2 regions of the Neptuniibacter marinus genome follow, and region 1 is predicted to be linked to the other one. Evidence: predicted binding sites of a transcription regulator. Region 1 holds the regulator's gene; the other holds the start of a gene.
The links. The regulator sigma-54, encoded in region 1, starts transcription at its own class of promoters, with help from an activator protein. The targets are predictions, from matches to a motif close to TGGCACNNNNNTTGCTNT.
Positions count from the first base shown of each region.

Region 2: a site for sigma-54 is predicted at 1,585-1,602, ahead of ACOQOE_RS01915 (P-II family nitrogen regulator). Genes of this name have one in related genera too.

Region 1 covers NZ_OZ245004.1:3,076,614-3,080,830, reverse strand. The annotation lists gene rapZ (RNase adapter RapZ) at 1-404, opposite strand, end outside; gene ptsN (PTS IIA-like nitrogen regulatory protein PtsN) at 413-871, opposite strand; gene hpf (ribosome hibernation-promoting factor, HPF/YfiA family) at 893-1,183, opposite strand; gene ACOQOE_RS14465 (RNA polymerase factor sigma-54) at 1,233-2,741, opposite strand; gene lptB (LPS export ABC transporter ATP-binding protein) at 2,798-3,523, opposite strand; gene lptA (lipopolysaccharide transport periplasmic protein LptA) at 3,528-4,058, opposite strand; gene lptC (LPS export ABC transporter periplasmic protein LptC) at 4,042-4,217, opposite strand, start outside.
Region 2 covers NZ_OZ245004.1:410,133-414,349, forward strand. The annotation lists gene ACOQOE_RS01910 (ammonium transporter) at 1-1,125, opposite strand, end outside; gene ACOQOE_RS01915 (P-II family nitrogen regulator) at 1,162-1,500, opposite strand; gene ACOQOE_RS01920 (accessory factor UbiK family protein) at 1,802-2,059, shown strand; gene ACOQOE_RS01925 (diguanylate cyclase domain-containing protein) at 2,135-3,781, shown strand; gene ACOQOE_RS01930 (YifB family Mg chelatase-like AAA ATPase) at 3,883-4,217, shown strand, end outside.

The DNA of each region.
Region 1 (4,217 bases):
GCTAGGCTTGCGATAGGCTCTAAAAGCTTTAGCTCTGACTTAATTGATTGTTGTAGATTCTTATGGGTATCTGAAAGGGGGTGCTTACGTCGGGTTGAACTATAGCGTTTGAGGAGGGTTGCTTCCGATGAATCTAAAAAAATAACTTCATATTCAGCCCAATGATCTTGGCGAAGTTGATTTAAGATATCTGGAAATTTGGCTAAGTTACTGAGCAAATTACGCGCATCAATACTGACTGCTATCTGTTCAGGGTGACTAGGATCACTACTCATTTGTTGGACAAGGTCGGGTAGCAAAAGAGCTGGTAAATTGTCTATACAGTAAAAACCAATATCTTCTAAAGCTTGTAATGCTGTACTTTTTCCTGAGCCGGAACGACCACTAATCACAACAAGCTTCATTTTAACTCCTAGGCAGCACTCAATTCACATAATGTCTCATATAGAGAATGGCTGTCTTGGCTTTCCCTTAGTTTTGTTCTGGCTTCTTCTTGGCTAAAGAGCTCTGCAACTGAGGCTAGTGTAGCTAAGTGCTCAGATGTTGAGTCTTCAGGAACAATCAAAATAAATAGAAGGTCTACGGGTTTTCCATCAATAGCATCAAAATCTATAGGTGTGTCTAGTTTTACTAGATAGCCTTTAGCTTCAGTACATTCTGCCAGCCTGCAATGTGGAATGGCAATCCCGTCGCCTATTCCTGTGCTACCAAGCTTTTCGCGCGAATGAAGTCCATTAAAGACTGATGATGAGCTCATATCGGGATGTTGTTCCGATATTATTTCAGCAGCATTTTCCAGAATTCGCTTTTTACTACCACCCTCAAGGCCACAAAGGACGCTTGAGGGGGTTAATAGTTCATGAAGCAACATAATTTTTTGGGTACAGACCAGTTATTTGTGAGTTTTAGTTTTTTCTTTATGCTTAATGACTTGCCTATCTAGCTTGTCAGTAAGGCCGTCAATTGCAGCGTACATATCTTCGTGTTCATGTGTAGCAAAGAGCTGGGCACCTGCTAAGTGCATCTCCGCCTCAGCTTTCTGACGTTGCTTTTCTACGCTGAGTGTGACTTGCACATTGGTGATGTTATCAAAATGACGCTCAATTTTTTGTAGTTTCGAGAGCACGTAATTATTCATTGATTCAGTTAATTCTACATGGTGTCCAGTAATGTTGATCTGCATAGGTTTCTCCTATTTATTGCAGTGACATACTACTCTTGCCACTCTTTTATTAAACTAAACGTTTTCTTTCATTCGATGGTGGAATTCCCATCGCTTCACGATATTTCGCAATTGTACGTCTAGCCACTTTAAAGCCTTGTTCATCAAGAAATTGCGCAATTTTGTTGTCGCTTAATGGTTTCGCGTTGTTTTCAGCGGCAACCATTTTTTTGATAAGCGCTCTAATAGCGGTTGAGGACGCTGCACCCCCTGTTGCTGTACTTACATGACTCGAGAAGAAGTATTTTAGTTCAAATATTCCACGGTGTGTGTGCATGAACTTTTGTGTAGTCACTCGAGATATAGTGGACTCATGCATTTCCACTGCTTCAGCAATGTCATGAAGCACCATTGGCTTCATGCCTTCTTCGCCATGTTCAAGAAAGCCGATTTGTCGTTTTACTATCTCGTTAGACACTCTTAATAGGGTTTCGTTGCGGCTTTGTAAACTTTTAATAAACCATCGAGCTTCTTGTAGGTGGTTTTTTAGGTAGGTGTTATCAGAGCTATTATCGGCCCGTTTCACTAAACCTGCGTAACCTGAGTTGATACGTAGCTTAGGGGATACTTCCGGGTTGAGGTGGACGCGCCACTCTCCCTGTTGCTTGGTCACAAGCACATCGGGAATAACATATTCTGCTGCACTGCTACTGATTGAAGCGCCTGGTTTAGGATTGAGCCCTTGTATCAGTTGGATGACCTGCTGCAGTTGAGGCTCTTTTAAGCGTGTTTTTCTCATCAATTGACGATAATCGTGCGCGCCGAGTAGTTTTATATATTGTTGTGCAACTTTGATCGCTTCATTTTTCCAGAGTGTCTCAGGCGGTAGCTGTTGGAGCTGTATGCTTAAGCACTCGCTGAGGTCACGGCAGGCAATACCTGCTGGATCAAACTGCTGTATGCGGTGAAGAACGGCTTCAATTTCATCCAGCTCTACTTCTTCAAACTGCTCACCTGTTTGCGCATGGAAGTGATCTAAAATTTCATCTAGGGTGATGGTTAAATAACCATCAGGATTGATGCCATCAATAATGTTTGTTGCAATAAGACGATCAATATCACTCATTGGCGTAAGATTTAATTGCCAATGAAGGTGGTCTTGCAGTGTTTCTTCTGCAGTATCATTAGATTCAAAGGAATCAAAATCTTCCTTGCTTTGGCTTAGATTAGGGCCAGATGATTGGAATGTGTCTTCCCAGTTACTATCGGTTGATAGTTCTTCTGGTATTTTCTCATTCCAGTTATCTTCAGTTGTAATGTTATCGTCAAGATCGGCTTCAGCTGTCGCGGTGGCTGTAGCTTCAGGTTCTGTCTCTGGTGCCTGTGAATTGCTCTCTTGAGTCTCGGAAGCCGAGGCGTGCTCGTCTTCAGAGACATCAAGCATAGGATTGCTCTCTAATGCTTCTTGAATCTCTTGCTGAAGATCAAGCGTAGACAACTGCAGTAAGCGAATTGCTTGCTGTAGCTGTGGGGTCATTGTGAGCTGTTGCCCAATTTTTAGATGAAGCGCTTGTTTCATAATACTAAGGGACAAACTCCTGAAACTACATAATTCATTTATAGCTAAGTATATGCTTAAAGTGTGAACTGGTCGCCCAGATAAGCATTTCTTACTGCTTCGTTTGCCATAATATCGGCTGGTGAGCCGTTAGCAAGGATTGTACCTTCACTAACAATATAAGCTGTTTCGCATATATCTAAGGTTTCTCTCACATTATGATCAGTAATTAATATACCAATGCCCCTTGATTGAAGATGGCGAATGGTCTGCTTTATATCATTCACTGAGATAGGGTCAACACCTGCAAAAGGTTCATCTAATAGAATAAATTCGGGTTCGGTTGCTAATGCCCGTGCAATTTCTACACGTCTACGTTCTCCACCAGAAAGACTCATGCCCATACTGTCTTTTATGTGTGTGATATGGAATTCTTCAAGCAACTCTTCCATTTTTAACTGGGCAGCGTGTTTATCTAAGTCTTTTCTTGTTTCTAAAATCGCAAGTAGATTGTCCTTCACAGACAGTTTTCTAAATATAGATGCTTCTTGGGGAAGGTAGCCAATACCTTGTTGAGCACGGCCGTGCATAGGTAGTGCGCTAATGTCTTGTCCTTTGATTTTAACGGCGCCATTATCGGCCTGCACAAGACCAACAATCATGTAAAAACAGGTCGTTTTTCCTGCACCGTTGGGGCCTAGAAGGCCAACGATCTCACCATTTTTGATCTCTAGTGAAACGTCCTTGACAACTTCCCTGCCTTTGTAACGCTTGGCAAGATTTTTGGCCTCTAATAAGCTCATAGGGTTAGTTGGCCTTATTTTTCTTTTTAGGTTGAATAACCATATTTACACGTCCCGGTTCACCAGTTTCGTCTTTGCTTGCACCACCGAATGCGTTCACAATCGACTTGTCTAGATCATAAACGATCTTGTTTCCAGTAAAAGTGTCTTCTGCTTGGACAACCTTGGCCTCTTCGGTAATAGTGAGTTTTTGATCATCTACCTGATAAAGTAAGTGCTTGCCCCAAGCGTCGCTGTATGGGTCGCCTTTCCTAGGAAGTTGTCTGAAATGTGCAGGACTTCCTTTGGTAATGAGTTTTTCAACTCCATCTTCACCACGATACATATCAACGTGCTCTCCTTCAATGAGGAGTGATCCTTGTTTAATAATGACGTTGCCTTTGTAAGTGGTGATGCCTGTTTTGTCATCAATTTGCGCAGTATCTGCCGTAATGTAAATCGGCTGTTCTTGGTCGTCAGGAAGGGCATAAGCATTCGACACTGCAAAAGCCAAAAAAATGAAGGCTAGATTATAGAGCTTATTTAGCATTGTCATGGGTCCCTTCTACCCTGGAGTGTAAGTTAAGAACTCGATTATTGAAGTCAATATCCATACCTACGCCTTCAAGTATGCTTTGTTGTGATGTGATCTTAACGGGCTCATCAGTTTCTGCATAATCTTTATCAGGATAGATTGTAAGTTGCTCAGTGTTAA
Region 2 (4,217 bases), 1.1 Mb from region 1:
TCCGAATACCCAACCGAAGATAGTTAGTGCACCAATGATCTGGCCAGAGAATGCAGCGCCATCGTTAGTTAGTGGTACTAGTAGAAGACCAAGAAGACCTACAACACCGTGTACAGAGATCGCACCGACTGGGTCATCAATCTTCATTTTATCAAGTGTTAGGATACTGAAGACTACTAATATACCACCTATCGCACCAAACAATGTAGCTTGTAGTGCAGAAGGGGTTGATGGTTCAGCAGTGATAGCAACTAGGCCTGCTAGCGCACCGTTAAGTGCCATTGTTAGATCCGCTTTACCAAACAGTAGGCGAGCAACAATTAGCGCAGCAACAACACCACCGGCAGCCGCCGCGTTAGTGTTCATGAAAACAACAGCAACAGCGTTTGAGTTTTCAACGTCGGATGTAGCAAGTACAGAACCACCGTTGAAACCGAACCAACCCAACCACAAGATAAATGTACCTAGTGTAGCCAGAGGAAGATTTGCACCAGGGATAGCGTTAACGCCACCTTCTTTAGTGTATTTGCCTTTACGAGCACCAAGAACCAGAACACCAGCAAGAGCTGCAGCAGCACCAGCCATGTGAACGATACCAGAACCTGCGAAGTCAGAGAAACCTAGATCGCCAAGCGTGTACATGCCGAACACTGCATTGCCGCCCCAAGTCCAAGAACCTTCCATTGGATAGATGAAACCAGTCATTACGATAGCGAAAGTAAGGAAAGCCCAAAGCTTCATACGCTCAGCAACGGCACCCGAAACGATAGACATTGCAGTTGCTACGAATACTACCTGGAAGAAGAAATCGGCTGATGGAGCATAAGTAGCAGGTTCTTCAGCACCAGTGAATCCATCACCAGTAATGCCAGAAAGTAGGTAGTCACCACCGTACATGATTGCGTAACCGCAAACTAAGTACATGATGCATGACACCGCGTATAACGCGACGTTTTTAGTTAGAATTTCTGTGGTGTTCTTAGCGCGAACTAAGCCAGACTCAAGCATGGCAAAGCCAGCCGCCATCCACATTACTAATGCGCCACATACTAAAAAGTAGAAAGTATCGAGGGCATATTTCAGCTGAGTAACATCAGCAGCTGTTGTATTTAATAGTTCTTCCATTGGTTGGTTCCTCCAGAAGCAATCACTAATCTATGTTTAAAGCGCTTCAGTGCCGGTTTCGCCGGTACGGATACGCACTACTTGTTCAATAGAAGTAACGAAAATCTTACCGTCACCTATTTTGCCGGTTTGAGCGGCTGAACTGATCGCTTCTACGACCTGATCTACAATATCGCTAGATACAGCGGCATCTACACGTACTTTCGGTAGAAAATCGACTACGTATTCGGCGCCACGGTATAGCTCAGTGTGACCTTTTTGACGTCCAAAGCCTTTTACTTCTGTAACGGTGATACCTTGAACACCGATTTCAGAAAGCGCTTCACGGACATCATCCAATTTGAATGGTTTGATGACAGCGGAGACCATCTTCATTTTGTTATCCCCCATAGATACTAAATTCAATACAAATACTTAAATCGCTAAGTAAATGGTTAATTACCGATTCTTGCTCTGACTAAAGCGAAGGGTGTGCCATGTTTTTAAATCTCTTTAATATCAATGGATTAACTGGTTTATTTTGTCTTTGGTTAGTTTTTGTGCAATATTTTAGGGCGGTTGTTTGAGTGCTGCCTTCAGGTCTGCACCATGGTGGTGCCTATATTTGAAAGGCTGGTTTGTTATGGGTTTATTGCTATAGTTGGAGTCGTGTTTTATCTGATTTTAGAGGTACAAAATGATCAAGCCACATTTAATTGAAGGCTTAGCAGAACAGTTTTCTCAGTTATTCTCTGGTGAAGCGAAAGTGCTAGACCAAGAAAACGTTAAGGCGCAGGTGAAATCCCTACTACAAGGTACGTTTGATCGATTGGATATTGTCAGTAGAGAAGAGTTTGATGCGCAAAAAGCGGTTTTGTTGCGAACGAGAGAAAAAGTTGAAGCATTAGAATTGCAGTTAAAGGCGTTAGACGAAACCTTACAGAAAAAGCCGTAGTCTTAAATAGAAAAGTTAAGCCGTTTTACATGTTATCTCATTTACATTTAACCCAGACGGGGTTGGTTTTTTATAATGAAAGATTTTGAGCAGCAGTTGTTTCTATGTTCTCCTCAGGCTGTGATTGTGACTGATAGGGATAATAATATTATTCGGGTGAACCCGGCCTTCCAACAAATTTCCGGTTATAGCTTTGATGAGGTTGTGGGTCAGAAACCGAGCGTCTTAGGTGCTGGTAATCTATCAGCTACTGACTATGAGCAAGCTTGGCTTGATCTTAATGATACTCATGTATGGCAGGGTGAACTGTTCAATAGGCATAAAAATGGTTCTGTTTATCCCGCTTGGTTTAATGTGATAAAGATAACCAATAACGACAATGAGTTTGTTGGTTATATTGCTCAATTTTTTAACATGAGTCAGCTAAAAACTAGCGCTGAAGCGCCGTCACAAATTCCTCAATATGATGAGCTTACACGTCTACTTAATTGGGAGATGTTTCAAAGCATACTGGATAAGCGACTGGAAAAATCTAAAGCAGATAATGAACAGCTGGCTGTAATGCTGGTTGATTTGGACCGTTTTAAATGGATTAACGATAATTTAGGGCGCGATGTTGGCGACAATTTGTTGCAGGAGGTCGCACGTAGATTAGGCTCAGTGGTGCGTGATGAAGATGCATTAGCACGCTTAAGTAGTGATGAGTTCGTGATGATGCTACCGGCTGTTGATGGTATGGATGCGGCTGTTAAAGTGGCACAAAGGGTTGTTGAGCAGCTATCCCATGGTGTGTTTGTTGACCATCGAGAGATTTTTATTAGTGGTAGTGTAGGTATATCACTCTATCCCGAACATGCAGAGCGGGGTAAAGATCTGGTTAAAAAAGCAGATGTTGCGATGTATGCAGCTAAGCAGGGTGGGCGGAACACGTTTAGAGCCTATAGTGCATTGATGGAGAGAAGCAAAGGCCCTCAGATTCTCCGAGAGGAGGATCTGGTGACTGCGCTTGTCAGCCATGAAATCCAGATGACCTATCTGCCTATTTACAGTATTTATAGTCATCGGGTTGTGGCTGTACATGCAAGGCCTAGTTGGATTCATCCTGAGTTAGGCTTAGTGCCATTTTCTGAATTTTCAGCACTTTTAGAGCATTCCGATTCCATCGAGCAATTTGAACATTGGATCGATTCAGAACTACGCTCTTTAGATGTGGTTTGGCAACGTTTCCCTAGCCTTCGTTTTATCTCTTTTCGTATTGAATCTCAGCAGCTATCGAGTAAAGAAAGCATTCAGCGTTGGGTTAATCAGTTAAGTCAATATCAGCAAATAGGGCGGGTAATGATTGACGTGGATATTCAAACCGCGCTGGAAAAAGAGGGCGCCCTGTTTGATCTGTTGACTAGTGAAGCTCTTTTATCCATAAGCGGGTTTGTTTGTGAGGCGCCAGTTCTGGAGAAAATACGTGATATAGATCCTGATTTTATTAAACTCGACGCAGGCCTAGTCACTATGATGAATAGTGATGAGGGGCGCCATAAAATTATTGATAACGTTTTAAAAATTGCGGATAAGCTGGATCTTGAAGTGTTGGCCGATGGTGTTAGCACTGAGGGTCAACGAGGACAGTTATCAGAGCAAGGTTGTATGCTAATGCAGGGGCGTTATTTTGGTATGCCACTAACTTTGCAGCAGCTTCTTGAACATTTGGCGGTTGAGCATTAATCGGCCCTCCAATAATCATGGATAAGAAGGGCCCTTTTCAAGTTTCTGTTTAGCGGTTATCTTTAGTTTATTCTTCAATATTCTTCCAAGGATGGAAGCTTATGTCATTAGCGATTGTTTATACCCGTGCGCAGGTGGGGATTGATGCTCCACTTGTGACCGTTGAGGTCCACCTATCGGGTGGGCTACCTAGTTTTTCAATAGTGGGCCTGCCTGAAACGGCGGTGAAAGAGAGTCGAGAACGGGTCCGCAGTGCTTTAATAAATTCTGGATATGATTTTCCTCAACGTAGAATTACAGTAAATCTCGCGCCTGCAGATCTTCCTAAGGAGGGTGGGCGTTATGATCTTGCTGTCGCCATTGGTATTTTAGCTGCGAGTGGCCAATTACCGGTGGAGCCCCTGAAATCCCTAGAGCTGATTGGTGAACTTGCTCT